Regions from separate parts of the Streptomyces sp. AA4 genome, predicted to be linked through region 2. Evidence: predicted binding sites of a transcription regulator. Region 2 holds the regulator's gene; each other region holds the start of a gene.

Region 1 (11,434 bases), 1.7 Mb from region 2:
CGCCCAGTTCGCCGAGCGCGTGCCGGATCTGGTGGTGCTCGACGTCATGATGCCCGGCCTCAACGGCCTGGAGGTATGCCGCCGGCTGCGGCAGACGAGCCAGGTGCCGATCGTCATGCTCACCGCGCTCGGCGAGGAGGAAAACCGCATCGCCGGACTGCAGCTGGGGGCTGACGACTACGTCACCAAACCGTTCAGTCCCAAGGAACTCACGCTGCGCGTGGCATCCGTGCTGCGGCGGGCTCGGATGCCCCGGCCCGAACCGCCCACGGCCGAGCTGGTGGACGGCAATCTTCGGCTCCAGATGACTGCCCGCCAGGCGACGCTCGACGGTGCGGCGCTGCCGTTGACCACCCGGGAGTTCGATCTCCTCGCGTTCTTCCTCTCCCATCCCGGCGTCGCGTTCAGCCGGGCGGACCTGCTGGAGAAGGTGTGGGGCTGGGACTTCGGCGACCAGTCCACGGTGACCGTCCACGTGCGACGGCTCCGCGAGAAAATCGAACGTGACCCGGCCAAACCCGTCCGCGTCGCGACAGTGTGGGGCGTCGGCTACCGCTACGACCGGACACAGCCATGATCGGCTCGGGCGAGTCCGCGTGGGACATGTTCGTCCACGTCCTGCACATCCTGCCGCTCGCCTTGCTGTTCGCCTTGCCGGTGGCAGCGCTGGGCGGACTCGCGCTTTACCTGCTGCGGCACCGGTCGCTGGCCACCACGATGACCACGCTCGTGCTGACCCCGGTCGCCGCGATGCTGGTCGGGATCCTCGGCGTGAGCGGCTTCATGTTCACCGAGGCCCTGACCACCGAACTGCTCGTGTGCCTGCTCGTGGCACTTGTGGCGGTGCCCGCGGCGATGGTGCTGGGCCGGGTCATCGCGCGGCGCAGTGTGTGGGAACGCGAGGCGCGGGAACGCGAACGCGCGGCGGAGGCTTCGCGGCGCGAACTGGTCGCGTGGATCAGCCACGACCTTCGCAGCCCGCTCGCCGGGATCCAGGCGATGGCGGAAGCACTGGCGGACGGCGTGGTTTCGGAGCGTGCTGAAGTGGCCGACTACGCCCAGCGGATCAGCGGCGAGACGACCCGGCTGTCCGGCATGGTGGGCGACCTGTTCGAACTGTCCCGGATCACCGCGGGAGCGCTCGAACTGAGCATGTCGGCGGTGCCGCTGCGCGACGTGGTGAGCGACGCGGTCGCCGCGCAGGCGCCGGTGGCGGACCGCAAACGCGTGCGGGTGCTGGAAAACGCGTCGGCGTGGCCGGTGGTGTCCGGCAGCGATCCGGAGCTGGCGCGGATCGTGCGGAACCTCGTCTCCAACGCCATCCGGCACACTCCGCCGGACGGCACGGTCGCCGTGCAGATCGGCATCGACGGCGACCAGGCGCTGCTCGCCGTGGACGACGGCTGCGGCGGGATTCCGGACGACGAGATCGGCCGGGTCTTCGACGTAGCCTTCCGCGGCACGCAAGCCCGCACTCCCGATCGCAGCGGCACGACCAGCGGCGGCGGACTGGGCCTGGCGATCGCGAAAGGCCTGGTGGAGGCACACCGAGGACGGATCGGCGTGCAGAACCACGGACCGGGTTGCCGCTTCGAAGTGCGGTTGCCGCTGGCCGCGTCCTGAGTTGTCCGTTGTGGACAGTCAGGACGCGGCGACCGCCGAGACCGGCTCCACGGTGCGGTCGGCCGCGATCCGGAAGAACGGCTCGTCCGGGAAATGTGCCGCCGCGACGATCGTGCCGGTGCCGACCACCTCGCCGAGCCAGCGGCGGCGGGTCTGCTCCGCCTGCCCGGAATCGACGTCGGACGCCGCGCCGATCGTCGGGTCCGCCATCTGCTCCGGAATCTGGAAGACGTCGCCGACCAGGACGGCGCGGCGGTCCTGATCCACGATTTCCAGCACGTAATGCCCTGGCGTGTGCCCGGGCGCATGTCGGACGGTGACGCCGGGCGCGACCAGTTCGCCGTCGAGCAGCGGACGCAGTTTGCCCTGGGTGCGAAGGGCTTCCAGCGCGACGCGGCCGCGATCGTGCCGTCCCGCCGGTTCGACGAACGCCTCCCAGTCGGGTGCGCCGTACCGCACTTCGGCGTTCGGGAAGTACGGCTCGCCGTTCGGCGCGACCCAGCCGATGTGGTCGGCGTGCAGATGAGTCAGCACCACGGTGTCGATGTCTTCGCGAGCGGCCCCGGCTTCGGCGAGCGCTGCGGGCAAGCCTCCGGTGTGCTCCGCTTCGACGGCGCTGACCACCGGGTGCAGCTGCTCTTTCGAGTGCTGCGGCAGATGCGGCTCACCCGACGGACGCGGGCCGAACCCAGCGTCGACCAGCACCGTGCGGCCACCCGTTCGGAGCAGAAATGCGCCGATGGCCACGGGCACCGTGCTCGGTGCCGAGCGCTTGCCCTGGAGTCCCGGAAAGAACGACGACGGCAGCTGCAGCCGTCCGTCGGTCAATGCGTGGATTTCGATGTCCCCCACCACGATGGAACGCATGCCCAGCATCAAGATCCGGTACGGCCGATTCATTCCGGAACGTGATCTTCACCTCATCGAGTGACAGGGGCGCGCAGTTCCGCGGTGGCGAACGCGGCGATGCCTTCCGCGAAGGACGTTTCCGCCTGGAACCCGAGCAACTCCCGCGCTCGGGCCGGGTCGGCGACTACGTGCCGGACGTCCGCGGGCCGTGCACCGCCGACGATCCGCGGCTCCGGCCCTCCGCAGGCGCGGGCCAGTTCCCGGGCCAGGTCGCCGACGCTGTGCGGCTGTCCGGAGCAGATGTTCAGCGGCGTGAGATCTGCCTCCGGACCGTCGTTCCGGAGTGCGAGGACGTTCGCTCGGGCCACGTCGTCCACGTGCACGAAGTCCCGCTGCTGCCGCCCGTCTTCCAGCACCGTCGGCGCTTCGCCCCGCTCCAGCGCCGAACGGAACAGCGACGCCACACCCGCGTATGGCGTGTTCTGCGGCATCCGCGGGCCGTAGACGTTGTGGTAGCGCAACGCCCAGACCGTGCCGCCGGTCTGCCTTGCCCACGCACCCGCGAGATGTTCTTGCGCCAGTTTTGTTGCCGCGTAGGTGCTTCGAGGCAACAGCGGCGCGTTTTCGGGCACGAGTTGCCAGCCCAACTCGGCACCGCAGTGCGGGCAAGCGGGTTCGAAACGTCCGGCGTCCACATCGGACTGCCGACGGGGTGACGGCGGAACGACACCATGTTCCGCACACGCGTAACGCCCCTCGCCGTAAACCACCATCGACGAGGCGAGCACAAGCTTGCGCACCTTCGCCGCGTGCATCGCGGCCAGCAGCACGGCGGTGCCGTAGTCGTTGTTCAGCGCATACGAGGGCGCGTCCGACGGATCCACGCCATGGCCGACCACCGCGGCTTGGTGGCAGACCGCATCGACGCCGTCGAGCAGCGCGGCGACGATCTCGGTGTCGGTGACGTCACCGCGCAGGAAGCGGTGCCGCCGGGTGTATTCGGGTGGCGTGGTGGAGCCGTGCGCGGTGGACAGCAGGTTGTCCAGCACGACGACCTCGTCGCCGTCGTCGGCCAGCTGATCGGCGATCCGGGACCCGATGAACCCGGCGCCGCCGGTGAGGAGCACTCGCACCTCGCCGACGTCAGGCCGCCTGCCTCGGGGTGCGCGCGGCCTGCGCGGACCACGTCACCGAATCGTCAGAAATCACCGGGCCCGTGGCGGCGAAGCGGGCCGGGAACCGGATACGGTGTCGGCATGGAACGGAGCGCACAGCGGCTGGGCCGGGCACTCGTGGTGATTGTGGACGACCGGGTCGCGCACGGGGAGCACGAGGACACCTCCGGGCCGCTCGTCACCGAGCTGCTCGAGGAGGCCGGGTTCATCGTCGACGGCGTCGTGGTGGTCGAGGCCGAGACCGCGGGCATCCGCAACGCGCTCAACACGGCGGTGATCGGCGGGGCGGACCTGGTGATCACGGTCGGCGGCACCGGAGTGTCGCCGCGCGACCGCACGCCGGACGCGACCGCCGGGGTGCTCGACCGCCCGATCCCGGGCATCGGCGAGGCCCTGCGCGCCTCGGGGCTGGCCGCGGGCGCGGTCGACGCCGGGATCTCCCGCGGCCTGGCCGGCGTTTCGGGCAGCACGCTGGTGGTCAACCTGGCCGGTTCGCGCGCGGCGGTGCGCGACGGCATGGCGACCCTTTCGTCGCTGGTCCCGCACGTGATCGACGAGCTTTCCGGCCTCGAAGAGGTCTGAGCCCGGCCGCCTGCGGCGGATGTCTCTCTGCACTTGTCAAACAACAGGTGGGACGATGGACCCATGCCGCACGAGGAACGACGCCCCCGCGCAGACGAGGCCCAGCGCCGCCGCCGGGTCGACGAGATCTTCGGCGACGTCCTGCCGGAGACCACGTCCGATGAGCGGGGCCGGGGCCCGGAGACCACTCCGGATTCCTGGTATCTCGAGAACCGGCCCCCGCATCACGATCGGTGACCCCTCAGTTGCCGCGGCTGGAGGGGCCGTTGCCCTGCTGCGCGCGCAGCAGGTCGCGGATTTCGGTGAGCAGCTCGACGTCCGTGGGCTCGGCCGGACCGGGCTCCTCGCCGCGCTTGCGGCGCTCCTGGATGTGCTTCATCGGCAGGACGATCAGGAAGTAGACGATCGCGGCGACGATCACGAAGTTGATCGCCGCGTTGATCACGCCGCCGAAGTCCATGAACGTCGAGTCGTTGCCGTTCCGGACGTTGAAGCCGAGGCCCTTCGCCGCGTTCGAGCCGCCCAGCGCGTTGATCAGCGGCTTGATCAGGCCGTTGGTGAACGCGGTGACGATCGCGGTGAACGCGGCGCCGATCACGACGGCGACCGCGAGGTCGACGACGTTGCCGCGCATCAGAAAGTCCTTGAAACCTTTCAGCACTGCTGCTCCCAGGGGATTCGGGACGGGCGTCTGACCGTCGTCGGACAGTCGTCGCCCGTCGGAACAGGGTCGGGTTAGCGGAGAGTAACCGTTACCGGTCGTTCGAGCGAGGAAGCAGCGACCTGCGTGGCAACCTCCCTCGGCAGCGCGAGCAGCACGAGTGGGCCCTTCTGCGGCGGGCCCAAAGTGCGGTTCCCGGCGTCGTCAGAACGCCGGACGGTGACCACCGAAGCCCCTCTGGCCAGCACAGACGCGGAATTTGTGGTATCCGCGCCCGCGACGACGTCGACGCGCTGGCCCGGCTGAAGCAACTCGGCGACCGCCGCGTCCGCGAGCCGGACGGCGACGGTGACCGCATCGGGTTCACCCGTTACGGGGAGGTTGTTGCCCAGGAGCCGGACGTCGGTGATGGGCTCGCCGGCCCGAGCCGCGCCGGACAGAAGACGGCCTACCGCCGCGTCAATTGCCGAGAGCGCGCCGGACGGGCGGAGGCTGTCGGGCAGCGCGACGGTCCGCACGTCAGCAGCGCGCAGGACAGAACCCGCGGGAAGGTCGCGTGCGGAGACCACCGTCGAGGTGGCGGGAGCGCCCCGTGCGGAGGGCGGGAGAAACAGGACGAGCAGGCCGGCCAAGAGCAAGGCCGCCGCGAGACACCGGCGGAGCATCCGGGCTCGCCGCCCGCGCGGCAGACGGACGTCAGGCAGCGCGGGAAGGCGGCTGAGCAAGGTGTTCACGGTTGTCCCCTCGTCGGTTCCGGCACGGCGGGATGCCGCGCGAATCCGACGTTAAGGACGTCGCGAACCGGCCGGAAGAGCCGATTCGCGAACCTGTGGACAACTGGCCCCTTGTGGATAACTCGGGGGTCAGGAGGACGCGGAAGCCGTTTTTGTCGTGCTCGTCGTGGAGGATGTGTTCGAGGACGAAGAAGACGTCGACGAAGAGGAGGTGGTGGACGACGAGTCGGACTTGGCGCTCTCGGTCTTGGCCGGGGCCGCGGAGGTGCTCGACTTGCTCGAATCACGCGAATCCGTGCGGTAGAACCCGCTGCCCTTGAAGACCACGCCGACCGAGCTGAAGACCTTGCGCAGTGGACCGGAGCACTGCGGGCAGACGGTCAGACTGGGGTCGGAGAAGGACTGCACCGCCTCGAAGCGGTGGTCACATTCCTTGCAGGCGTACTGGTACGTGGGCACTGAAGCTCCTTCATGCACTGGCACTCGACCTACAAGAGTGCTAACCCAATTGTGCTGGACAGCATTCCCTCAGCGCAATTACCCCTTGCTCACAGTGCTGCGGCGGCACTGGCGGCGGCGGGTTTGCGCTGGTCAGGGTGTCCTGGGCGTTGGTGGCTGGGGTGGCTGGGCCGCGGCTGGTCCGGTCGGATGGGGCTTCGTCGGGCAGGTTGGCGGGGCCTGGCGGGGCCGTGGAGGGCTCGTCTGTGCCGGTATGGCGGATACCGGTGCTGGCGTGGCTTGCGTGTGGATGCGTGGTTTGGGCGGTTCGTGACTGGGTGCTGGGCAAGCTGGGTGGAGCTGGCGACGTGTCTGGCGGTCGGTGTGCAGACGGCCCCGAGCGGCCTGGCGGAGCTGGCGGCTGGGCTGTTGGGCGGCTGTGGACGTCGGGCCTTGGCTAAAGCTGGCGGCGTGACCGTTGCGGCGGCCTGCGGGCTTCTGTTCGGTCGCTGGTCGGGCAACCTGGGCCTGCGGTTCGGGTGGCTGTGACCGGCTGAAGCCTTCGGTCGGACGGTGCTGCTCGGCTTCGGATCTGGCCGGACAGCGGTCGTTGGCTTGGCATCCAGCCGGGCGACGGTCGTGGGCTGGGGCTTCCAGCCGGACGGCAGTCGTGGGCTTTGGCTGTCCGTCGGGCGGCAGTCAACGGCTTAGCTGTCGTCCGGCACTCGATGGCTTTGGCTGGTGGCGGGACGGCGGTCGTCGGGCGTGGGCTTTCGGCGGGACGGCCATTCACCGAGCTTGGGCTGTCGGCGGGCCGGCCGCTCACCGGGCTTGGGCTGTCGGCTGAGCGGCGGTGGTTGGGTCCGGTCGGCGGAACCGAGCGCGGCGCGCCGATCGAGTGGTCTTGACCACTTCCTCAGCGAGCCCTCAGCGAGCCGCGGCGGCGGTCGGCAGCTGGATGAGGCCGGAGGGCGTCAGAACGGCGGTCATGGGCACGTCGTGGGGTTCGGCCGGGAGACGGTCCACGACCTCCTCTGCGCGCACCACAGCCACGCGGGCGGTGTCCGGCGCTGCGGCCAGCGTGCGGTCGTAGTAGCCAGCTCCGCGGCCGAGGCGGGTGCCGTGGCGGTCGACGGCCAGGGCTGGGATCAGCAGCACCTGCGCCGATGCCACCGCGGCGGTGCCCAGGCGCGGGCCGGACGGTTCCAGGACGCCGCGGAGGCGTCCGGGGAGCAGGGCGCCCGGGCCGGTGTACTCGGACCAGTCGAGCGGGCCGGGAGTGTCCGGGATGACGGGCAGGAGGACGCGAGCACCCGTCGCGGCCAGGGCGTTCACCAGGGAGATTTGGCCGGGCTCGGTGCCGAAAGGGAGGTACGCGCAGACCGTTTCCGCGTGGATTGACGACGCTGCCGTCGCCAGGGCGGCTGCCTCGCGAGCGTGGGCTTCGGGAGGCAGTTCGGCGCGGGCGCGAAGGATTCGGGTCCGCCACTCCGCCTTGCTCGGGGTCTCATTGCCCGGCTCGTGCATGAGACCAGGTTAGGCTTTGCGCCCATGACGGGCGCCTCAACCACCCAGACCTTCAGAACCGCCATCGTGCCTGCCGCAGGCCTCGGCACGCGATTCCTGCCGACGACGAAAGCGGTGCCCAAAGAGCTGCTGCCAGTGGTCGACACGCCGGGGATCGAGATCGTCGCGGCCGAGGCGGCGAGTGCGGGCGCGAAGCGGCTGGTGATCGTCACCTCGCCGGACAAGGAAGCCGTCGTCCGGTACTTCGAGGCGAAGCCGGAACTGGAGAAGACGCTCGAGGAGAAGGGCAAGACCGACCTGCTGGCGAAGGTCCGCCGCGGGCCGGAGCTGCTGGACGTCGAGGTCGCGATCCAGGAACAGGCCCTCGGGCTCGGGCACGCCGTCGCGCAGGCCGAGCCGAACCTCACCGACGAGGACACCGCGGTCGCGGTTCTCCTGCCCGACGACCTCGTGTTGCCCGCCGGGGTCCTCGACCGCATGTCGGCCGTCCGCGCCCAGTACGGCGGCAGCGTGCTTTGCGCGTTCGACATCCCGAAGGAGCAGATCTCCCCGTACGGCGTCTTCGACGTCACCGAGACCGACGACCCGGACGTCAAGCAGGTCCACGGCATGGTCGAGAAGCCCAAGCCGGAGGACGCGCCGTCGACCTACGCCGCGGCCGGGCGGTACCTGCTCGACCGGGCGATTTTCGACGCGCTGCGCCGGATCGAGCCCGGCGCGGGCGGGGAGCTGCAGCTCACCGACGCCGTCGCGCTGCTGATCCAGGAGGGGCACCCGGTGCACATCGTCGTCCACCGCGGCGGGCGGCACGACCTGGGCAACCCGGGCGGATTCCTGCGCGCCGCCGTCGATTTCGCGCTCGAGGACCCGGATTACGGGCCTTCGCTGCGCACCTGGCTGACCGAACGGATCGGAAACGATCGCCCATGACGGACTCCCTCGACACCACCCCGACCGAAGACGCCACGGTGACTGAACCCGCGGTTCAGGCCGTCGCGGCGGCGGAATCGGCAGAAATCGCTGTCGCGGCAGACGAAACCGCCGAGTCCGGCGATTTCCGTTCGGTCGACGAGCAGATCGCGCTGACCCTCGACGCCGCCGTGCGCCCGCGGCCGGTCCGGGTCGCGATCTCCGAAGCGCAGGGCCTGCTCTGCGCGGAAGAAGTGGTCGCCGAACACGCGCTGCCCGGCTTCGACCAGGCGGCGGTGGACGGTTACGCGGTCCGGAGCGTCGACGTGCAGACCGCCGGACAGGAACCGGTCCAGCTGCCGGTCGTCGGCGAAATCCCGGCTGGCTCGCGTCAGCCGCGACGGTTGCAGCCGGGGCAGGCTGTGCGCGTCGACACCGGCGCGCCGCTGCCCACGCTCGCGGACGCCGTCGTCCCGACCGCTTACACCGACGGCCACCAGGCCAAGGTCACCATCAACCGGTCCGTGCCGTCGGCCGGCTACGTCCGCCGGGCCGGCGAGGACGTGCAGATCGGCGACGTCGCGGTGCGCAAGGGCGACACCATCGGCTCCGCGCAGGTCGGGCTGCTGGCCGCGGTCGGCCGTGCGAAGGTGCTGGTCTACCCGCGGCCGCGGGTGTCGATCGTGTCGGTCGGCGACGAGCTGGTGGACATCGACCGCACGCCGTCGGTCGGCCAGGTCTACGACGTCAACTCGTACGCGCTGGCCGCGGCCGCACGCGACGCCGGTGCCGAGGTCAGCCGGGTCGGCATCGTGCCGGGCGACCCGAAGCGGCTGCGTGAGGTCGTCGAAGGACGGCTGCTGATGTCCGAGATCGTGGTCGTCGCGGGCGGGGCGGGCGGGTCTTCCGGCGACGAGGTGCACGCCGCGCTGTCCGACCTCGGGCACATCGACCTGACCCGGGTCGCCATGCACCCCGGTTCGGTGCAGGGCTTCGGCAGGCTCGGTCCGGACTCGGTGCCGACGTTCCTCATCCCGGGCAACCCGATGAGCGCGCTCGTGGTGTTCGAGGTGCTGGTGCGGCCGCTGATCCGCACCGCGCGCGGCACCCGCAACCCGCACCGCCGGGTGGTCGGGGCACGGCTGCTGTCGTCGATCACCTCGACGAAGGGCCGCCGCGGCTACCTGCGCGGTCAGCTGCTGCGCGACGAGGCGAACGGCGAGTACCTGGTGCAGCCGCTCGGCACGTCGGGCGCGCACCTGCTCGCGTCGCTGGCCGAGGCGAACTGCCTCATCACCGTCGAGGAGGATCTCACCGAGGTGGCCGCGGGCGACCAGGTCAAGGTCACTTTCCTCGCCCAGCGCGCCTGATCCGTGGCCGCACTCGCCGACTCGGTCGAAAACCGGCATCCCGGCTGGCCCGCCACGCTCGGCCCCTTGCGGATCCCGGCGGGCGTGCTGGCCGTGCGCCCGGTGCGGCTGCGCGACGCCGGCGAGTGGAGCCGCGTCCGGCTGCGCGACCGCGAGCACCTCGAGGAGTGGGAGCCGACCGGGATCGGGCCGTGGGCGGACCGCAACGCGTTCTGGTCGTGGCCGTCCCAGTGGGCGGCGCTGCGCGGGCTGGCGCGGCGGGGCCAGTGCCTGCCGTTCACGATCACGGTGGACGGAAAGTTCGCGGGGCAGATCACTGTCGGTAATGTGATCCGCGCCGCACTCCGGTCGGCCTGGATCGGGTACTGGGTGTCGTCGGAGATCGTCCGGGGAGGCGTGGCCACCGCGGCCGTCGCGCTCGTGACAGATCACGCTTTCGATGCCGCCGGGCTGCACCGGCTGGAAGCGACCGTGCGGCCGGAGAACAACGCCAGCATCCGCGTGCTCACCAAGGCCGGATACCGGCAGGAAGGCCTGTTCGAGCGGTATCTCGACGTCGCCGGAGCCTGGCGAGACCACCTCTGCTTCGCCGTGACGAAAGAGGAGACCGGCGACGGCCTCGTGTCCCGCTTGGTGGCGGCCGGACGCGCCGAGCTGGCCTGACCGTGACTACGCGTCCCTCGCCGGTCACGCGTTACCACATCCTGTGAGATTCACCTAATGCGGTGATGCATTTTCGTGATCGAACCCGGCGAGTCTGCGCCTCCTGTGTGACTGTTGTGGCTAGCGTGACTACAGCAGAGGATCGGGGGAGGTGACGGGAGATGCCCAGTTCGGTGATCATCGTCGCGCTCGCCGCGGCATGGCTCGTCGTTCTCGTGCCCATGGTGGCTCGCAAACGCCAGCAAGTCGCGCGGACGCCAACCTCCGCGCTGGCCGCCCGGGTAGTGCGAAGGGGCAGTGCTCGCAACGAGGGACAGGAGGACGACGCCGTGTCCGACAATGCGAATCCTTCGGTAGAGGATGATCTCGCCGAACTCGAGGCGGAACTCGACGCAGACCTGGACGCCGAGCCCGAGCCCGAACCGGAGCCGCTCCCGCAGCCTGCGCGCGCGGAACGCGCCGCCGAACCGCGCCGCGAACGCCGCAGCTACCGGCCCGGTCGTGGCGGCTTCGACCCGGAGGCGGCGGAGATCGCGGCCAAGGCCAAGTACGCGTTCCGTCAGCGAGTAGTCGTGATCCTGCTGATCGCTGCCGTCGTCACGGCCGCGATCGCCGGATTCGTGTTGTCTCTCGCGTGGTGGGTGCACGCCGCGGTGGACGTCGCGCTCGTCGGCTACCTCGTGTACCTGCGCCGCCAGGTCCGCATCGAGGAAGAGATCCGGCAGCGCCGGATGGCCCGCTACGCGACGACGGCTCCCGCTCCTCCCCGCGAGGCGTACGACTCGTTCGCGGAGGAAGAGGAAGACGTCGAGGTCGTCGCGCCTGAGGTGCCGCGCGACATCGTGGAGCGCAAACCGTCCCCGATGTCCCGCATCCGCCGGCAGGCGGTCGTGGTCGATCTGG
Region 2 (5,505 bases):
TCCAGCCGCCGGCCTGCTGCTCTTGCGCGTCCTGCACGGCCTGCCACTTCTCGTACGCGTCGACGATGTCGCCGACCAGTTTGTGCCGGACGACGTCCTGGCTGGTGAGTTCGGCGAAGTGCAGGTCCTCGACGCCGCCGAGGATGTCCCGCACGACGCGGAGCCCGCTGCGCTGGCCGCCGGGGAGGTCGATCTGGGTGATGTCGCCGGTGACGACGATCTTGGCGCCGAACCCGAGGCGGGTGAGGAACATCTTCATCTGCTCGGGCGTGGTGTTCTGCGCCTCGTCGAGGATGATGAAGGCGTCATTGAGGGTTCGCCCGCGCATGTAGGCCAGCGGTGCGATTTCGATCGTGCCCGCCTGCATGAGCCGCGGAATCGACTCCGGCTCGACCATGTCGTGCAGCGCGTCGTAGAGCGGCCGCAGGTACGGGTCGATCTTCTCGTTCAGCGTCCCCGGCAGGTATCCGAGCCGCTCCCCCGCCTCGACCGCCGGCCGGGTCAGCACGATCCGCGTGACCTGCTTGGCCTGCAACGCCTGCACGGCTTTCGCCATCGCGAGATACGTCTTGCCCGTGCCCGCGGGCCCGATGCCGAAGACGATCGTGTGCTTGTCGATCGCGTCGACGTACCGCTTCTGGTTCAGCGTCTTGGGCCGGATGGTCTTGCCCCGGCGCGACACGATGTTGAGGCTCAGCACCTCGGCGGGCGACGCGTCGCCGCTGGACAGCATCCCCACAGTCCGCCGAACCGTGTCCGGCCCGACCTGCTGCCCGCCGCCGGCGAGCTGCACCAGCTCGGTGAAAACCCGCTCCGCGAACGCCACGTCGGCCGCGGATCCGGTCAACGTGACCTCGTTGCCGCGCACGTGCACGTCCGCCGCCAGCAGCTCCTCGGCCACCCGCAAATTCTCGTCGCGCGACCCCAGCAGGCTCAGCTGAGCCGCCTCCGGGATCGGGAATCGAACCTGTGCCTCGGCCGATACCCGATTGTCAGGTCGGGCGGCTCCACCCGTCTCAGTTCCGGCCACGTGGCCTCGGTCCTGCTTTCTGCGCACTTCGCAAGTCGACGTACAGGGACTCTTCGAATGCTACTTGCCCTGCTCCCCGCCCCGCAGCCCGGTTTCAGTGCACTCCGGCCTGCGGCCGCCCGAACAACCCCAGCTGCTCCCCGCCGAGCACGTGGGCATGCACATGAAACACCGTCTGCCCGGCGTCGGCGTCAGTGTTGAACACCACCCGATACCCGCTGCCGGAGATCCCCTCGAGCTCCGCAACCTTCCGCGCCGTCAGCAACACCCGGGACAACAACTCGGGATCCGCCTCGGCCAGCTCCCCCACGTTCCGATACCTCTTCCGAGGCACCACGAGCACGTGCACCCGCGCCTGCGGATTGATGTCGCGGAACGCGAACGTGGCGTCGTCCTGGTACACCACGTCCGCCGGAATCTCCCCAGCAATGATCCGCTCGAACAACGTCTCAGCAGCACCCGCATCGCTCATAAACCCCACCCTACAAAGAGGCACCACCACACCACACGCAACCACCGCGCACCAACGCGAGAGACGCACGGAAGGCAACCACCGCACCGTGGGGGTCCGGGGGGCTCGGCCCCCCGGGAGCAATGGCGGGAACCGCGGAGGCGAAGTATCGCCGCCAGGCGATACGAAGACGCCGCGGCGCGGTGGAGCCTGGGGGTCGCTCCACCGCCGCCGCGGCTCCGCCGGACCGAGGGGGGAGGTGCCCGGCGGGGCATGGGTTCGCGTACTCGAGGGTAATGCCCGCCGGGGGGCGGGCTGAAACCCTGGGGTTCGCATGTTGCGAAGCAGAGTAGCTGGCGGGGGTGCGGCGCGCCATCACCTGGTGCGGATCTTTAGGGGTTCTGCCGGGTTTTCCGGGTTTTGCGGGGGTGTTCGCGGTCAGTGCCAGCGGCCGGTGAGGACGCCCAGTGCGCCTAGTGCAACGGCGGCCGCCGTGGAGGTGCGGAGGACGGTCGGGCCGAGGCGGACCGTCGTGGCTCCGGATTCTTCGAGGAGCGCGAGTTCCTCGTCGGTGATGCCGCCTTCGGGGCCGACGACGAGGAGGAGGTCGCCGCCGTCGGGCAGCGCGAGGTCGGCGAGTTTGCTGGCGACGCCGGATTCGAGGACGAGCGTCGCGGACATCGTGGCGGCCAGCTGCGCGAGTTCGCGGGTGCCGACGGGTTCGGCGACGGCGGGCACGTGGGCGCGGCGGGCTTGTTTCGCGGCCGAGCGGGCGGTGGCGCGCCAGCGGGCGAGGGCTTTCTCGCCGCGGGGTCCGTCGTCCCAGCGGGCGACGCTGCGGGCGGCGCGCCAGGGCACGATCGCGTCGGCGCCGGCTTCGGTGGCCAGTTCGACGGCCAGTTCGCCGCGGTCGCCTTTGGCGAGCGCCTGGGCGACGTGGACGCGCAGCGCGGGCGGTTCTTCTTGCCAGCGCTCGAGAACGGTGAGGGTGACCGAGGCCGCCCGGCCCGCTTCGACGGCGTCCACGGCGCAGCGGGCCATCGCGCCGGCGCCGTCGGAGAGCACGAGCTGCTCCCCCACGCGCAGCCGGCGCACGGTGGCCGCGTGCCGGGCTTCCTCGCCGTCGAGCAGCGCCCGTCCTTCGGCGGGCACCGCCGGGGCGAGGAAGACCGGCAGTGTGGTGTCCGGCACAGTCAGCGGTTCTTCGCGCGGAGCTTGGAGAACAGGCCGCCGTGCTTGCTGCCGTTGGCGGCGAGCGTCGGGACTTCTTCCCCGCGCTGCTGGGCCAGGTCGACGAGCAGGTCGCGCTGGGCCTCGTCGAGTTTGGTCGGGACCACGACGTCGATGTGCACGTGCAGGTCGCCGCGGCCGTCGACGCGGCCGGACGAGCGCAGCCGCGGCATGCCCTTGCCGGTGAGCACCAGTTCGGTGTTGGGCTGGGTGCCGGGCTCGATGTCGAGTTCGTAGTCGCCGTCGACCAGGGTGGCGATCGGGACCGTCGCGCCGAGCGCCGCGGTGGTCATCGGGATGCGGAAGTTGCAGTGCAGGTCGTTGCCCTCGCGGACGAACACCTCGTGCGGGGCCTCGTCGATCTCGACGTAGAGGTCGCCCGCCGGGCCGCCGCCGGGGCCGACCTCGCCCTGTCCGGACAGCCGGATCCGCATGCCGTCGCCGACGCCGGGCGGGATCTTCGCGGTGACGCCGCGCCGCGACCGGATCCGGCCGTCGCCGCCGCACTGGCGGCACGGGTCGGGGATGACCTCGCCGAAGCCGCGGCAGACCGGGCACGGGCGCGCGGTGACGACCTGGCCGAGGAACGACCGCTGCACGGACTGGACCTCGCCGGCCCCGCCGCAGGTGTCGCAGGTCTTGGTGGTCGTGCCCTCGGCGGTGCCCGCGCCGCGGCACAGGTCGCAGACGATCGCGGTGTCGACGGTGATCTCGCGGTCGACGCCGGTCGCGCACTCCTCGAGCGTGAGACCGAGCCGGATCAGCGCGTCGGAGCCGGGCTGCACGCGGCTGCGCGGCCCGCGGCCCCGTCCGCCGCCCCCGCCGGCCGCTCCGAAGAAGGCGTCCATGATGTCGCCGAGCCCGCCGAAGCCGGCGAACGGGTCGCCGCCCCCGCCGCCGCGGCCGCCCGGGTCCATCGGGTCGCCGCCGAGGTCGACGATCTTGCGCTTCTGCGGGTCGGAGAGCACCTCGTACGCGGTGGTCACCTCGCCGAAGCGGTGCTGGGCGTCCTCCGACGGGTTCACGTCGGGGTGGAGCTCGCGGGCCAGCTTGCGGTACGCGCGCTTGATCTCCTGATCGCTCGCGTTCTTGGCCACCCCGAGGATCCCGTAGTAGTCCCTCGCCACGTTGCTCTGCCTTCTCCTTCGTGTTCCGCCGCGTCCCCGGCCCGCCGCCGGTCAGCGGCCGGACAGGATCTGCCCCACGTAGTTGGCGACCGCGCGGACCGCCGCGATCGTTCCCGGGTAGTCCATCCTGGTCGGCCCGACGACGCCCATTCCCCCGAGCAGCATGTCGTCCCGGCCGTAGCCGATCGACACGACCGAGGTGCTGCGCATCTGCTCGTCCTCATTTTCCTCGCCGATGAGCACGGTGACCGCACCGGGGTTGCGGGCCGCCGCGAGCAGCTTCAGGACCACCACCTGTTCCTCGAGCGCTTCGAGCACCTGGCGCAGCGACCCGGGGAAGTCCGCGACGTTGCGGGTGAGGTTGCCGGTGCCGCCGAGCACGATCCGCTCCTCCGGGTGCTCGACCAGCGATTCGACCAGTGTGGTGCAGATCCGGGTGAGGTGGTCGCGCAGGTCCGGCGGGGCGGCCTCGGGCAGTTCGGCCACGTTGGCCGCCGCGTCGGCCAGCCGCCGCCCGGCGAGCGCGCCGTTGAGCACGGTGCGCAGCCGCAGCACGGTCTCCTCGGTGACCACGTCGCCGAGGTCGACCGTGCGCTGGTCGACCCGGCCGGAGTCGGTGATCAGCACGAGCATCAGCCGCGCGGGCGTGAGCGGGACCACCTCGAGGTGCCGGGCGACGGTGTTGGTGAGCATCGGGTACTGCACCACCGCGACCTGGCGGGTGAGCTGCGCGAGCAACCGCACCGACCGGCGCAGCACGTCGTCGAGGTCGGTCCCGGAGTCGAGGAAGCTGGTGATCGCTCGGCGCTCGGCCGCCGACAGCGGCTTGATCTCCGAAAGCCGGTCGACGAACAGCCGGTACCCCTTGTCGGTCGGGATCCGGCCGGCGCTGGTGTGCGGCTGGGCAATGTAGCCCTCTTCCTCCAGCGCGGCCATGTCGTTGCGCACGGTGGCGCTGGAAACGCCGAGGTTGTGCCGCTCGACGATCGTCTTCGACCCGACTGGCTCCTGATTGGCGACGTAGTCGGCGACGATCGCGCGCAGCACCTCGAAGCGACGCTCGTCCGTGTTCGCCACCGGCACCTCCTTCGCGGTCCTCCTGCTACTCACAACGAGTTTACGGACCCGGGAGTGCCCGGCGCGCCCTCCGGTCCCGCCGCCTCCGGGTAAAGGGGAGGGAAACGATTTTTAATAGCGACGAACCGGGCAACTGGGATCTTCGCTTGCAGCGGGAACCGGAACCGGGTTTTCTGCCTCGGAAAGACCATGAACCGCTCCAGCCGAAAGCAGTGGCCGACATGAACGCACTTTCTCCCGAAATCGCCGAAATCCGGCAGCGGGCCGCGGAGGCCCAGGAACGGCTGAAGCACGTGTCGGCGACCGCGACGAGCCAGGACGGCGCGGTCACCGCGACCGTCAACACCGCCGGTGCGCTGCAGGAACTCCAGTTCGGCCCCCGCGCGGACGAGATGCCGCGCGCCGCCCTGGCGGCCGCCGTGCTGGCCACCGCCCGGCGCGCCCAAGCCCAGGCGGCACAGCAGCTGACCGCGATCATGGCTCCGGTGATCGGCGAGCACAGCGACGCGATGAAATTCCTCGAAGAACAGATCCCGGAGCCGGAAATCCCGGAGGAACCGGCCCCTCCCGCCCCGCCGCAGCCGCAATTC
Region 3 (11,434 bases), 2.0 Mb from region 2:
TGCAGGCCGCACCGGCCAAGAAGATCTTCCGCAGCCGCTCCGACCGCATGCTCACCGGCGTGTGCGGCGGATGGGCCGACTACCTCAACGTCGACCCGTCGATGGTGCGCATCGCCGCGGTCGCCGGGGCCGTGCTCTCGGCCGGGCTGGTCCTCCCGGTCTACGCCGCCGCCGCGGTGCTGACTCCCGAAGACTGAGCCCGGGCGTGCTGCCCCGGAAACGGGCGAAGCCCGGCCCACCTCGAAGGTGAACCGGGCTTCGCCGGACAAGCAGCCGAACTCAGAAGTCCATGCCACCCATGCCGCCGGACGGGTCGGCCGGAGCGGCAGCAGCCTTCTCCGGCTTGTCCGCGACGACAGCCTCGGTGGTCAGGAACAGCGCCGCGATGGAAGCGGCGTTCTGCAGCGCGGAGCGGGTGACCTTCGTCGGGTCCGGCACGCCGGCCGCGAGCAGGTCCTCGTACTCGCCGGTGGCGGCGTTCAGGCCGTGGCCCTGCGGGAGGGACTTGACCTTCTCCGCCACGACGCCGCCCTCGAGACCGGCGTTGATCGCGATCTGCTTGAGCGGAGCCTCGACGGCGACCTTGACGATGTTCGCGCCAGTGGCCTCGTCACCGGTCAGCTTCAGGCCCGCGAAAGCGGCCTCGGCGGCCTGGATCAGGGCCACGCCACCGCCGGCGACGATGCCCTCTTCCACGGCGGCCTTGGCGTTGCGCACCGCGTCCTCGATGCGGTGCTTGCGCTCCTTCAGCTCGACCTCGGTCGCGGCGCCGGCCTTGATGACGGCCACGCCGCCGGCCAGCTTCGCGAGCCGCTCCTGCAGCTTCTCGCGGTCGTAGTCCGAGTCGGAGTTCTCGATCTCCGCGCGGATCTGGTTGACGCGACCCTGGATCTGGTCGGCGTCGCCCGCGCCCTCGACGATGGTGGTCTCGTCGCGGGTGATGACGGCCTTGCGGGCGCGGCCCAGCAGCGACAGGTCCGCGTTCTCCAGCTTGAGGCCGACGTCCTCGGAGATGACCTGGCCGCCGGTCAGGATCGCGATGTCCTGCAGGATCGCCTTGCGGCGGTCGCCGAAGCCCGGGGCCTTGACGGCGACGGACTTGAAGGTGCCGCGGATCTTGTTGACGACCAGGGTCGCCAGGGCTTCGCCCTCGACGTCCTCGGCGATGATCAGGAGCGGCTTGCCGGACTGGATGACCTTCTCCAGCAGCGGCAGGACGTCCTTGACGTTGGAGATCTTGGAACCGAAGAGCAGGACGTACGGGTCCTCCAGCTCGGCTTCCTGGCGCTCCGGGTCGGTCACGAAGTAACCGGACACGTAACCCTTGTCGAAGCGCATGCCCTCGGTGAGCTCCAGCTCGAGCCCGAAGGTGTTGCTCTCCTCGACGGTGACGACGCCTTCCTTGCCGACCTTGTCCAGCGCCTCGGCGATCAGCTCGCCGATGGTGCGGTCAGCGGCCGAGATCGAGGCGGTAGCAGCGATCTGCTCCTTGGTCTCGATCTGGACGGCGGCCTTGTGCAGCTGCTCGGTGATGGCCTCGACGGCCGCCTCGATGCCGCGCTTCAGCGAGATCGGGTCGGCGCCGGCCGCGACGTTGCGCAGGCCCTCGCGCACGAGCGCCTGGGCGAGCACGGTGGCGGTGGTGGTGCCGTCGCCCGCGACGTCGTCGGTCTTCTTGGCAACTTCCTTGACGAGCTCGGCCCCGATCTTCTCCCACGGGTCCTCGAGCTCGATCTCCTTGGCGATGGAGACACCGTCGTTGGTGATCGTCGGCGCGCCCCACTTCTTTTCGAGCACGACGTTCCGGCCCCGCGGGCCGAGGGTCACCTTGACGGCTTCGGCGAGGGTGTTCAAGCCGCGCTCAAGACCGCGGCGGGCGTCCTCGTCGAACGCGATCAGTTTGGCCATTGCGGTGTGGTCCTCCGGTATTGGGCGCCACCGCCGCGCTGTCTCCAGCGGCGGCAGCAGGACACGTCCTCGGCCAGGCTCGGTGCCCGCGACGGACGACTGACCGGTGGGTCAGCCTCACCGTCCCGACCTTCAGGCAGGCGGTCGGTGACCGCTCGCCTAGCACTCGACGGCGTCGAGTGCCAATGCCGTGTTTAGCACTCTCCGGGGTCGAGTGCAAGGAGCGCAGGTCAGGGTTGGTGCCACGGTGGACCAGGTCGACCCGGTCAGTGGCTCGGCTGGATGTGGATCGACGACGGCGGCGGGCGCAGCGACGACGGTCCGCCCGACTTCGAGCCGCCCGGACCGACCGGGATGTTGGGAGCGGACGACGCCGGACCGGTGCCGCCGTTGCCGTTGTCGTCGCCGCCGAAGAGGAAGATCGCGCCGACGACCAGGCCGGCCACGACGAGCACCCCCAGCGCGATCCACAGCCACTTCAGGCCGCCGCTCTTGGGCTGCTTTTCGAACGCGCCCGCGCCGCCTGCCGGGGACGGCGGGCGCAACCGCATCGGGTCGCCGAAGGCCTGGGTCGGGTGGCCCTGCTGGTTGGGCTGACCGGGGTAGCCAGGCTGGTTCGGGTAACCGCCGTAGCCGGGCGGCGGGCCTTGCTGCGTTTGGCCGGGACCGGGCTGGCCCGGTTGGCCTGGTTGTCCTGGGTAGCCGTAGCCGGGCGGAGGGCCTTGCGGGGCTTGGCCGGGGTAGCCCTGCTGAGGCTGTCCCGGCTGGGGCTGGCCGGGCTGTGCTGGATAACCGGGCGGGGGCTGGTTGCCGTAACCGGCGGGGCCGCCGTAGCCGCCCTGGGCCGGGTATCCGCCCTGGCCGGGCTGGCCGGGTTGCGGAGCGCCCCAGCCGCCGGGAACGCCCTGGCCTCCGGGTGCGCCTGGCGCACCGACGCCGGGAGCGCCCTGCCCCGCGGCGCCGGGACCGCCCGGCTGCGAGCCCGGCCCGGCCGCGCCGGGTCCGCCGGGACCGCCCGCGCCAGGAGCGCCGGGTCCGCCGGAGCCAGGTCCTCCGTTGCTGTCCGGTCCTTGCTGCATGGCCGCCTCCGGAAGTCCGTTCGGCCGGGCGGGGCCCGGCGGGGTGTCCGACGTCGCGAGGGAGCCGAGCGCGACCCGGGCCGCGGCGATCATCGCGACGCAGTTCGGGTACCGGTCGTTCGGGTTTTTCGCCATGCCCTTGCGGATGACGTCGTCGACGGCGGCCGGGAGCGCGACCACGCTCGCCACCGACGGCGGTTCCCCGCCGAGGTGGCCCTTGATGACGGTGGGGACGTCGCCGCGGAACGGCGGGTTGCCGGTCAGGCACGCGAACAGGACGCAGGTGAGGGCGTACTGGTCGGTGCGGCCGTCGAGCGGTTCGCCGCGCAGGTGTTCCGGGGCGGCATAGGTGGGCGAGCCGAGGAAGTCGCCGCCGCGGGTGCGGTGGCCGGTGGCGCCGCGGCGGGTGAGGCCGAAGTCGGCGACGTAGACGTGCTCGCGGGAGGTCTCGCGGCTGGTGACGAGGACGTTGGCCGGTTTGACGTCGAGGTGCACGAGGCCGTGGTTGTGCAGCGTGTCGAGGGCGTCGGCGACCTGGTCGAGCAGGCTGAGCGCGCGTGCCGGGCTGATCGGGCCCGCGGACATGAGGCCGGCGAGGTCGCCACCGTCGACCATGCGCATGGCGATGTAGAGCATGCCTTCGAGTTCGCCGAAGTCGTACAGCGGGACGACGTTGGCGTGGTCGATCGCGGAGGTGTTGCGCGCCTCGTCGACGAACCGTTCGCGGAACTCGGCGTCGGCTCCCAGATGGTCGCCGATGACCTTCAGTGCCACTTTGCGGCCGAGCCGCGTGTCCGTGGCCTGGTAGGTCACGCTCATGCCGCCCTTGCCGAGCACCGAGTCGATGCGGTAGTGGCCCAGCTGGCGACCGGTGAGGTCCCCCGACACGTCGCCTGTCACGCAGCGCAGCTTAACGCGCCGGTATCCGCTGCCACTGCCGGTTCGCCCAACCGGTCAGCGGACCTGCCTCGCTAGACCTTGCGGACGTCCGCGGCCTGGCTTCGGCCGTCGCGGCCGGACTGGACTTCGAACTCCACTCGATCACCCTCGTCGAGAGTGCGGAATCCGTCGGCCTGGATGGCCGAATAGTGAACGAAGACGTCCGGACCTTCGGGGGATTCGATGAACCCGTAGCCCTTTTCCGAGTTGAACCACTTGACGGTGCCGACTGCCACGGCGCCCTCCCTCGGGACAAGAATCCGCTGTCCATCAGCGTGCGAAGTGGAGTTCACGCTACCGGAATCAGCGCTCCCGGCAATGGGGTAATCGGCAGATTCCCCTTACGCCCGCGACACTCGCCGGTTGCGCGATTGGACGAGCACGGTTCCCGGTCCGGCGAAATCGAGGACGAGTCCTTCGCCCGTTCGCAGCGATTGCGGTCCGCTCGGGTCGAGTGCGCGCAACCGGCATTGCACGGTGTCGGGATAGGCGAGGAGATAGTCCGGGCGCACGGTGACGATCTCGCCGCGGCCGAGGTCGAACGAGTCCACCGGGCCGGGCGCGGTGAGCAGGAGCGGGCCGCGGCCGCTGTAGTGCTCGAGGAACCCGGAATCGGCGCCGAACAACTGCTGCAGCGGCGCCCAGTTCTGGTCGACCCGGACCGTGCCCGGCCGGGCGAACACGCCGTCGCGGTGCACCGACCAGCCGGTCGACCCGGTCAATTCGAGCGGGTAGACGTCGCCGGGGCCGAGCGGGGCCAGGTCGACCCAGCCGCCTTCGGCCGGCGCGGTGAACACCGACGGACCGCCCTTGCGGCCGCGGTTCTGGTTCGTCTCGGCCACGTTGAAGCTGCTGGCCAGCAACGATTCCGCGGCGGCCTGCACGGCTTCGCCGGGGGCGAGCAGCACGCGGGCGACGCCGAATCCGGGCGTGTGCCTGGTGTGGACGCGCATGTCAGCGGGGGGTCGCGAGCGCGGCGCGCCCGGGCTGGTTGCGGACCAGAAACTGCATCAGAACTCTCCCCGTACTCCCCGGCTTGTGCCGGGAGAGTGTTGCACGACGGGCAGCAAGAGGGAGGATGGTCCGCGTGATCTCCGTCGACGAATACCGCGAGACCGTGACCGAACTGCTCGGCCGCGCGCCCGTCCGCACCGTTCCCGTCGCCGAGGCGGCCGGGCTCGTCCTGGCCCGCGACGTGCTCGCCGGGGTGGCGCTGCCGCCGTTCGACAACTCGGCGATGGACGGGTACGCGGTGCGCGCCGCGGACGTCGCCGACGTGCCGGTGACGCTCCCCGTGGCGGACGACATCCCGGCCGGGAGGGTCGACGTCAAACCGCTCGAACCGGGTACCGCTCAGCGGATCATGACCGGTGCGCCGCTGCCGCCGGGCGCGGACGCGATCGTGATGGTCGAGGACACCGACCGCGGGACCGCGGAAGTCCGGATCTCCCGCGCGGCGTCTGTCGGCAACCACATCCGCCGGACCGGCGAGGACGTGACGAAGGGGACCGTCGCGTTGCACGCGGGCACCGTGCTGAGCCACGCCCACCTCGGCCTGGCCGCGGCGGTCGGCTTGGCGGAACTGGAGGTGTACCGGCCGCTGTCGGTGCTGGTGGTGTCGACCGGAACCGAGCTGGTGGAAGCCCCGAACCCGTTGCAGCACGGGCAGATCTACGAATCGAACAGCGTGATGCTGGCGGCGGCGCTGCGGGAACTCGGGTGCCAGGTCGAGGTCGTCCGCAGCGTGGTCGACGACGTGGAGGAATTCCGCAAGATCATCGAGCCAAGGCTGGAGTCGGCGGACCTGCTGATCACGTCGGGCGGGGTGTCGGCGGGCGCGTACGAAGTGGTGAAGGACGCGCTGACCGGACAAGGCGTGGAATTCCAGAAAATCGCGATGCAACCGGGCGGCCCCCAGGGATGCGGCCGGTGGAACGGCGTGCCGGTGGTGACGCTGCCGGGGAATCCGGTGAGTGTGCTGGTGTCGTTCGAGGCGTTCCTGCGCCCGGCGGTGCTGTCGGCAATGGGCCATTCGGACGTGGACCGGCGCCGGGTGCGGGCTCGGCTGACTGAGGACATGACTTCACCGGCCGGGCGACGGCAGTATCGGCGGGGGTTCTTCACGCCGGTGCTTGGCGAGGTGACCGGGGTGGTCGGGCCGAAGGGTGGACCGGGGTCGCATTTGCTGGCGGCGTTTACGCAGGCGAATTGCTTGATCGTGCTGCCGGAGGAGGTTTCGGCTGCCTCGGAGGGGGATGAGGTTGAGGTGCTGCTGCTTTAGTTTTGGGTGGCGTCTGTGCGGCTTTAGCTTTGGGCGAGCGAGGTCTGCGGCAGCGGGTTTGGGTTGAGGCGGCTGGGCTGGCCTAGGCCGGGGCCCCTTGGCGTTCCGGCGAGCGGATCGTTCATCACGTCACGCTCGAGGCCCGGCACCGAGCTTCCCCGCTTAGCTGGATTCCGTGCGCCGGAGCCTCTTTCCGCCCCAAACCCCGGGAGACGCGACCCCCGCCCTCCTCTGGGGGACGGCCCTGCTCCAGTCTATCCACCCCCACCGACAACCCCAGCCCCTTCGACCGGGTTGTCCACAGCAAGCGCGACTTGGGGAAAGTCCCGCTCCCGCCGCAGCGGACCCACCAGCAGCACCCCCAGCGACACCAGCTGAACCCCCACCATCGCGAACATCGCCACCCGCACCCCGGCCGCCTGGCCGAGCGCTCCGCCGACCAGGGCGCCCAGCGGGATCGTGCCATAGTTGATCATCGACGAACTCGCGCTGATCCGCCCATAGAGATGGCGCGGGCAATACCGCTGCCGGAACGTCGCGCCGAGCACATTCGACCCCACCACCCCCGCCGCGATGCCGGCTCCGGCGAGGACGAACAGCGTCAAACCCCACCCGGGCTGGGCGAGCGGGCCGAGCAGCATGGCGGGGACCACCAAGGCCTCGCACCACAGGAAACCCCACGCAGTACCGGTTCGGCGGGCGACTCGGCTCACCAGTGTCGCGCCTAGGACACCGCCTACCTCGCCCAGGGCGAGCACGAGTCCGACAGAAAACGGGCCTTGGCCCAAATCCTCGACCAAGAAGACCACGGCCACCGCATAGAAGCCGTTCAGCGCCAGGTTCGCGACCCCGCCGGACAAGACCAAAACCCGCAGGTAAGCGTCTCGTGCCACGATTCGCGTGCCTTCGGCGATTTCGGAAAGCAAGCGCGTTCGAGGGCGCGGAGGCGGCTCATCCGCACGAAGGAAACCTAGACACAGAGCGGAAAACCCGAAGCTCACCGCATCCACGAGCACACCGCTGACCGGACCGAACGCGGAAGCCAGCAATCCCGCCAGACCAGGGCCGCCTACTTGTGCCGCAGATTCCGCGCCTTGCAGCCGGACGTTGACTCCCAACAGGGCGGCATCGTCCACAACGGACGGAAGGAAGGCCCGATAAGCGAGGGTGAAGAAAACTTTGGCGAAGCCGCCGACCAAAGCGGCGGACAAGAGCACCGCAAAAGAAAGAAGGCCAACGGACCACGAAACAGGAACCGCGAGGAAAGCTGCCATCTGGATGACGTCACAGACCAGCATCACCCGCCGTTTGGGCCATCGGTCGACCCAAGCCCCGGCGGGCAAACCCACCGCGAGCCAGGGAAGCCAAGCCGCCGCGGTCAGAGAAGCGACTTCGAACGTCGAGGCATGCAGCACGAGCAACGCCACCAACGGCACCGACGCACTGGCCACCGCGCTGCCGACCGTGCTGACTGTCTGCCCAGTCCACAAGAGACGGAACGCGGCCCCCTTCACGGCTGCGCTCGGAAACCGCGCCCAAAGACGAAAACCGGCTGTCGTTCACCAGAAGGGTCCGCAGCCGCCTTAGCGCCGAATTCCTCGAACAGCGCCAAGATCCGCTCGTTCAGCTCCGCCAATTCCAACGGCGTCAACCGCATCCACGCATCAGACGAGAACCACGCGTCCCGCCATTCCGCCGGAGCCGTCTCCATTTCCGAAAGCCAGGTCCGCGCCAACGTCATCTGCCGGTCCAGGCTCACCGCCTCCGCGACGTCCGCCACCGGATCTCCGGCGAAGTCCGAGGTGGCCCACGACAACGAACCCGAGGGACGCCGCCACCACCGCTCCCGCCGGTCGCGCGCCAGCTCCGGCGCCTCGACCACCAAACCGGCCCCGGAGAGCACCTTCAGATGGTGGCTCACGTTGCCCACCGCCTGCCCGGTTTTCTCCGCGAGTACCGACGCGGTGGCCGGACCGTCGAGTTTCAGCACGTCCAGCAAGCGGCGGCGCAGCGGATGCGACATCGCGGCCAGCACCTGGGAATCGCGTACCTCCATGATGCACAAGAGTAGTTGTACAACAGCTCTTGTGCAATGGCCGAAGGTATCCTCGCGGACATGGGCATCATCCTGTGGATCGTCTTCGGCGCGCTGGTCGGCTGGATCGCGAACCTCGTGGTCGGCGGCCGGGAACGACAGCGGCAGGGCTGTCTCGTCAGCGTGCTGGTCGGCGTGGTCGGGGCGGCCCTCGGCGGCTTCATCTACCGGCTCGCGACCGGCGAGCAGCAGCACTTCGAATTCGATTTCCCGAGCTTCGGCGTCGCCATCCTCGGCGCGATCGTGCTGCTGCTCGTGTTGCGGCTGGTCAGCGCCGCGACCTCGCGCCGGCGCGATCGTGACCGTTGGTAACAGTTTCCCGACGATCTGTCAGAACACCTGGGCAGCGGGCTAAACTGATCCGTTCCGCGCCCGGGTGCGTGCTTCGTCGGGGGACGCATGCACCCGGGCCGCGTCGCGCACGAGCCGGGCCGCCTGCGCGGGGTCGACGAGCTGGGGAATGGGCGTCGAGAGGACATCCCGGCGCCAGGCGCGCAACAGCTGCGCGAGCAGATCGGGTACCGACATCGTCTCCCTCGCCAGGTCGGCCCGGGCACCGGTCCCGAGCGGCGTCAACTACTCGGTGTTATCGGATTGTTCGACGCGTCGTTACCGGTTTGTGGTCGCGCCCACCCGCGCCGGGACAACCCTTACGACCAGGGCCTGCCGGGTCCGCCGCAGGCGGGCGGTAGCGTGGGGAAGCCCAAATCGGACCCTTACACCGACCGAGACGAACAGCGGGGAACTCGACCCATGAGCGGCCAGCCCACCGGTAACCCCCTCGCGCACGCCGTCCAGCTGGCCCGCGAGACGTTCCCGCCGATGCACCCGGCAGGACGGCCGTTCCTCCTCGGCGGCCTCGCCGCGACCTTCGTGCTGCGCCGGTTCTCCAAGCGCCTCGGCGTGGCCGGCGCGCTCGCCACCGCGGGCATAACGGCGTTCTTCCGCGAGCCGAAGCGCGTGCCCCCGGTCCGGGACAACGTCGCGATCTCGGCCGCCGACGGCACCGTCTCGCTCATCGAGGAAGCGGTGCCGCCCGCCGAGCTCGGCCTTCCCGCCGAACCGCGGATGCGGGTGAGCGTGTTCCTGTCGGTCTACGACGTGCACGTCCAGCGCACGCCGGCGGCCGGCGTGATCTCGAAGGTCGCGTACAAGCCGGGCAAGTTCCTTTCGGCGGACCTCGACAAGGCGAGCGAGGTCAACGAGCGCAATTCGCTGGTGCTGCACACCGTCGACGGCCACGAGCTCGTCGTCGTGCAGATCGCCGGGCTGGTCGCGCGCCGGATCCGGTGCGACGTCCGCGAGGGCGACAAGGTGGCCGCCGGCGAGACCTACGGCATCATCCGCTTCGGCTCGCGCGTCGACACTTACCTGCCGCCGGGAAGCAAGGTCGTGGTGGCCAAGGGCCAGCGCACCGTCGGCGGCGAAACCGTGCTCGCCGAACTTCCTGCGCAGGGAGAAAGCTGACCATGGTCCGCGTGACCACCCCGGGCGTCCGGCTGCTGCCGAACGCGATCACCGTGCTCGCGCTCTGCGCCGGACTCTCCTCGGTGCAGTTCGCCCTCGCCGGCAACTACGCCATGGCGATCGGCTCGATCGGCATCGCCGCCGTCCTCGACAGCCTCGACGGCCGCATCGCCCGGCTGCTCGACGCGACGTCCAAAATGGGCGCCGAACTCGACTCGCTGTCCGACGGCATCTCGTTCGGCGTCGCGCCCGCGCTGGTGCTCTACGTCTGGCAGGCGCACGGCGACCGGATCGGCTGGGTCGCGTCGCTGATCTTCGCGGTCTGCATGATCCTGCGGCTCGCCCGCTTCAACACGCTGCTCGACGACACCGACCAGCCGCCGTACGCCGCCGAGTTCTTCGTCGGCGTGCCCGCTCCGGCCGGCGGGCTGGTCGCGATGCTGCCGCTGATCGCCACGCTGCAGTGGGGCGAGGGCTGGTGGTCCGAGCAGTACGTGGTGCTCGTGTGGACCATCGCGGTCGCCGCGCTGCTGATCAGCCGCATCCCGACGCTGTCGCTCAAGACCGTGAAGGCCCCGGCGAAGGCGATCGCGCCGCTGCTCGTGGGCGTCGGTCTGCTGGCCGCCGCGATCATCGTGTTCCCGCTGGCCGCGCTGGCGGTCGCGCTGGTGCTGTACCTGCTGCACATCCCGTACTCGGTCTACCGGCACCGCTGGCTCGCCGCGCACCCGGAGGCTTGGGAAGTGCCGCCGCGCGAACGCCGGGCGATCCGCCGGGCCCGCAGCCACCGCCGGCTGCGGTTGCGCCCCGCGTCGGGCCGGGTCGCCGGTGCGGCGATGCGCGCGGTGCGGCGGACGAACTCGGACCTGGTGCGGAGCCGGAACCTGCGCGAGCGGGACCACAGCTCAGCCACGTCCGGACCAACCCAGCGGCGGCGCAGCTGGCGACGGATCGGCATCCGGCGCCGCTAGTTTCCGGCCTTCCCCAGCGCGGACACCAGCAGGTCCAGCTGCGTCTCGAAATCCTGCCTGCAGTCCGCGTCGGTCAGCACGGGCAGCAGGCGGTGCAGATGCGGTGTCTCGCTGGGCGTCGCCATCCGGCGGAACCAGTCGTCGACCGGCTCGGCACGGTCTAGCGGCGCCCCGGCCAGTCCGGTTTCCTCAGTGAGCGCGGCACCGAACGCGAGGCCGGTCAAGGAGCGGTACGCGCGCACGGTTTCCACGTCGCCCAGTCCGGCGTCCAGCAGCGCGCCCAGCATGCTGTCGATCACCTTCAACGCCCCCGGCGGCCTCCCGGACCTGCCCACCCTGATCGTGTGGGGCAACGCGCAAATCGGCTTCCGGCCCCGGGAACGCGAACGGCGCTCCGCTCGTTCGCGCATAACCGGCCGCGAGTTCATTAGGGTGAGAAGCGTGAGCGATCCGCAGATCACCTTGACCGTCCGGCACACGCCGTCCGCGCTCGACGCGCGGCGGGGCGTTGTCCGGCTGCACCCGGAAGTGCTCGACGCGCTCGGCCTGCGGGCCTGGGACGCCGTGCACCTCACCGGCGCGCGGCGCACTGCCGCGTTGGCCGCGCCCGCCGCGGAGGAGGCGACACCAGGGGTCGTGCTGACCGATGACGTCACCATGTCGAACCTCGGCGTCGCTGAGGGCGGCGAGGTCG

What was found. The regulator HrcA, encoded in region 2, represses chaperone genes, less so after heat shock. The targets are predictions, from matches to a motif close to TTNGCACTCNGNNNNNCNGAGTGCNAA.
Region 1: the regulator HrcA is predicted to act here: its motif matches at 6,101-6,127, upstream of SSMG_RS44010 (FmdB family zinc ribbon protein).
Region 3: the regulator HrcA is predicted to act here: its motif matches at 2,068-2,094, upstream of groL (chaperonin GroEL).

The regions. Positions count from the first base shown of each region.
Region 1 covers NZ_GG657746.1:7,416,725-7,428,158, reverse strand. Annotated here, with positions in the region: gene SSMG_RS33770 (response regulator transcription factor) at 1-577, shown strand, start outside; gene SSMG_RS33765 (sensor histidine kinase KdpD) at 574-1,623, shown strand; gene SSMG_RS33760 (MBL fold metallo-hydrolase) at 1,642-2,490, opposite strand; gene SSMG_RS33755 (NAD-dependent epimerase/dehydratase family protein) at 2,544-3,605, opposite strand; gene SSMG_RS33750 (molybdenum cofactor biosynthesis protein B) at 3,729-4,229, shown strand; gene SSMG_RS46465 (hypothetical protein) at 4,293-4,466, shown strand; gene mscL (large-conductance mechanosensitive channel protein MscL) at 4,471-4,890, opposite strand; gene SSMG_RS33740 (SAF domain-containing protein) at 4,965-5,624, opposite strand; gene SSMG_RS44010 (FmdB family zinc ribbon protein) at 5,754-6,083, opposite strand; gene SSMG_RS33730 (5-formyltetrahydrofolate cyclo-ligase) at 6,990-7,589, opposite strand; gene SSMG_RS33725 (UTP--glucose-1-phosphate uridylyltransferase) at 7,614-8,519, shown strand; gene glp (gephyrin-like molybdotransferase Glp) at 8,516-9,868, shown strand; gene SSMG_RS33715 (GNAT family N-acetyltransferase) at 9,872-10,531, shown strand; gene glpR (gephyrin-like molybdotransferase receptor GlpR) at 10,693-11,434, shown strand, end outside.
Region 2 covers NZ_GG657746.1:5,725,563-5,731,067, forward strand. Annotated here, with positions in the region: gene SSMG_RS26160 (PhoH family protein) at 1-955, opposite strand, end outside; gene SSMG_RS26165 (histidine triad nucleotide-binding protein) at 1,125-1,502, opposite strand; gene SSMG_RS26170 (16S rRNA (uracil(1498)-N(3))-methyltransferase) at 1,920-2,672, opposite strand; gene dnaJ (molecular chaperone DnaJ) at 2,675-3,838, opposite strand; gene hrcA (heat-inducible transcriptional repressor HrcA) at 3,890-4,921, opposite strand; gene SSMG_RS26185 (YbaB/EbfC family nucleoid-associated protein) at 5,137-5,505, shown strand, end outside.
Region 3 covers NZ_GG657746.1:7,675,589-7,687,022, forward strand. Annotated here, with positions in the region: gene SSMG_RS34940 (PspC domain-containing protein) at 1-197, shown strand, start outside; gene groL (chaperonin GroEL) at 280-1,908, opposite strand; gene SSMG_RS34950 (serine/threonine-protein kinase) at 2,175-3,887, opposite strand; gene SSMG_RS34955 (cold-shock protein) at 3,959-4,162, opposite strand; gene SSMG_RS34960 (AIM24 family protein) at 4,268-4,879, opposite strand; gene glp (gephyrin-like molybdotransferase Glp) at 5,005-6,207, shown strand; gene SSMG_RS34970 (MFS transporter) at 6,462-7,721, opposite strand; gene SSMG_RS34975 (helix-turn-helix transcriptional regulator) at 7,718-8,263, opposite strand; gene SSMG_RS34980 (GlsB/YeaQ/YmgE family stress response membrane protein) at 8,324-8,614, shown strand; gene SSMG_RS46475 (hypothetical protein) at 8,654-8,830, opposite strand; gene SSMG_RS34990 (phosphatidylserine decarboxylase) at 9,056-9,769, shown strand; gene pssA (CDP-diacylglycerol--serine O-phosphatidyltransferase) at 9,781-10,740, shown strand; gene SSMG_RS35000 (TetR/AcrR family transcriptional regulator C-terminal domain-containing protein) at 10,737-11,168, opposite strand; gene SSMG_RS35005 (AAA family ATPase) at 11,182-11,434, shown strand, end outside.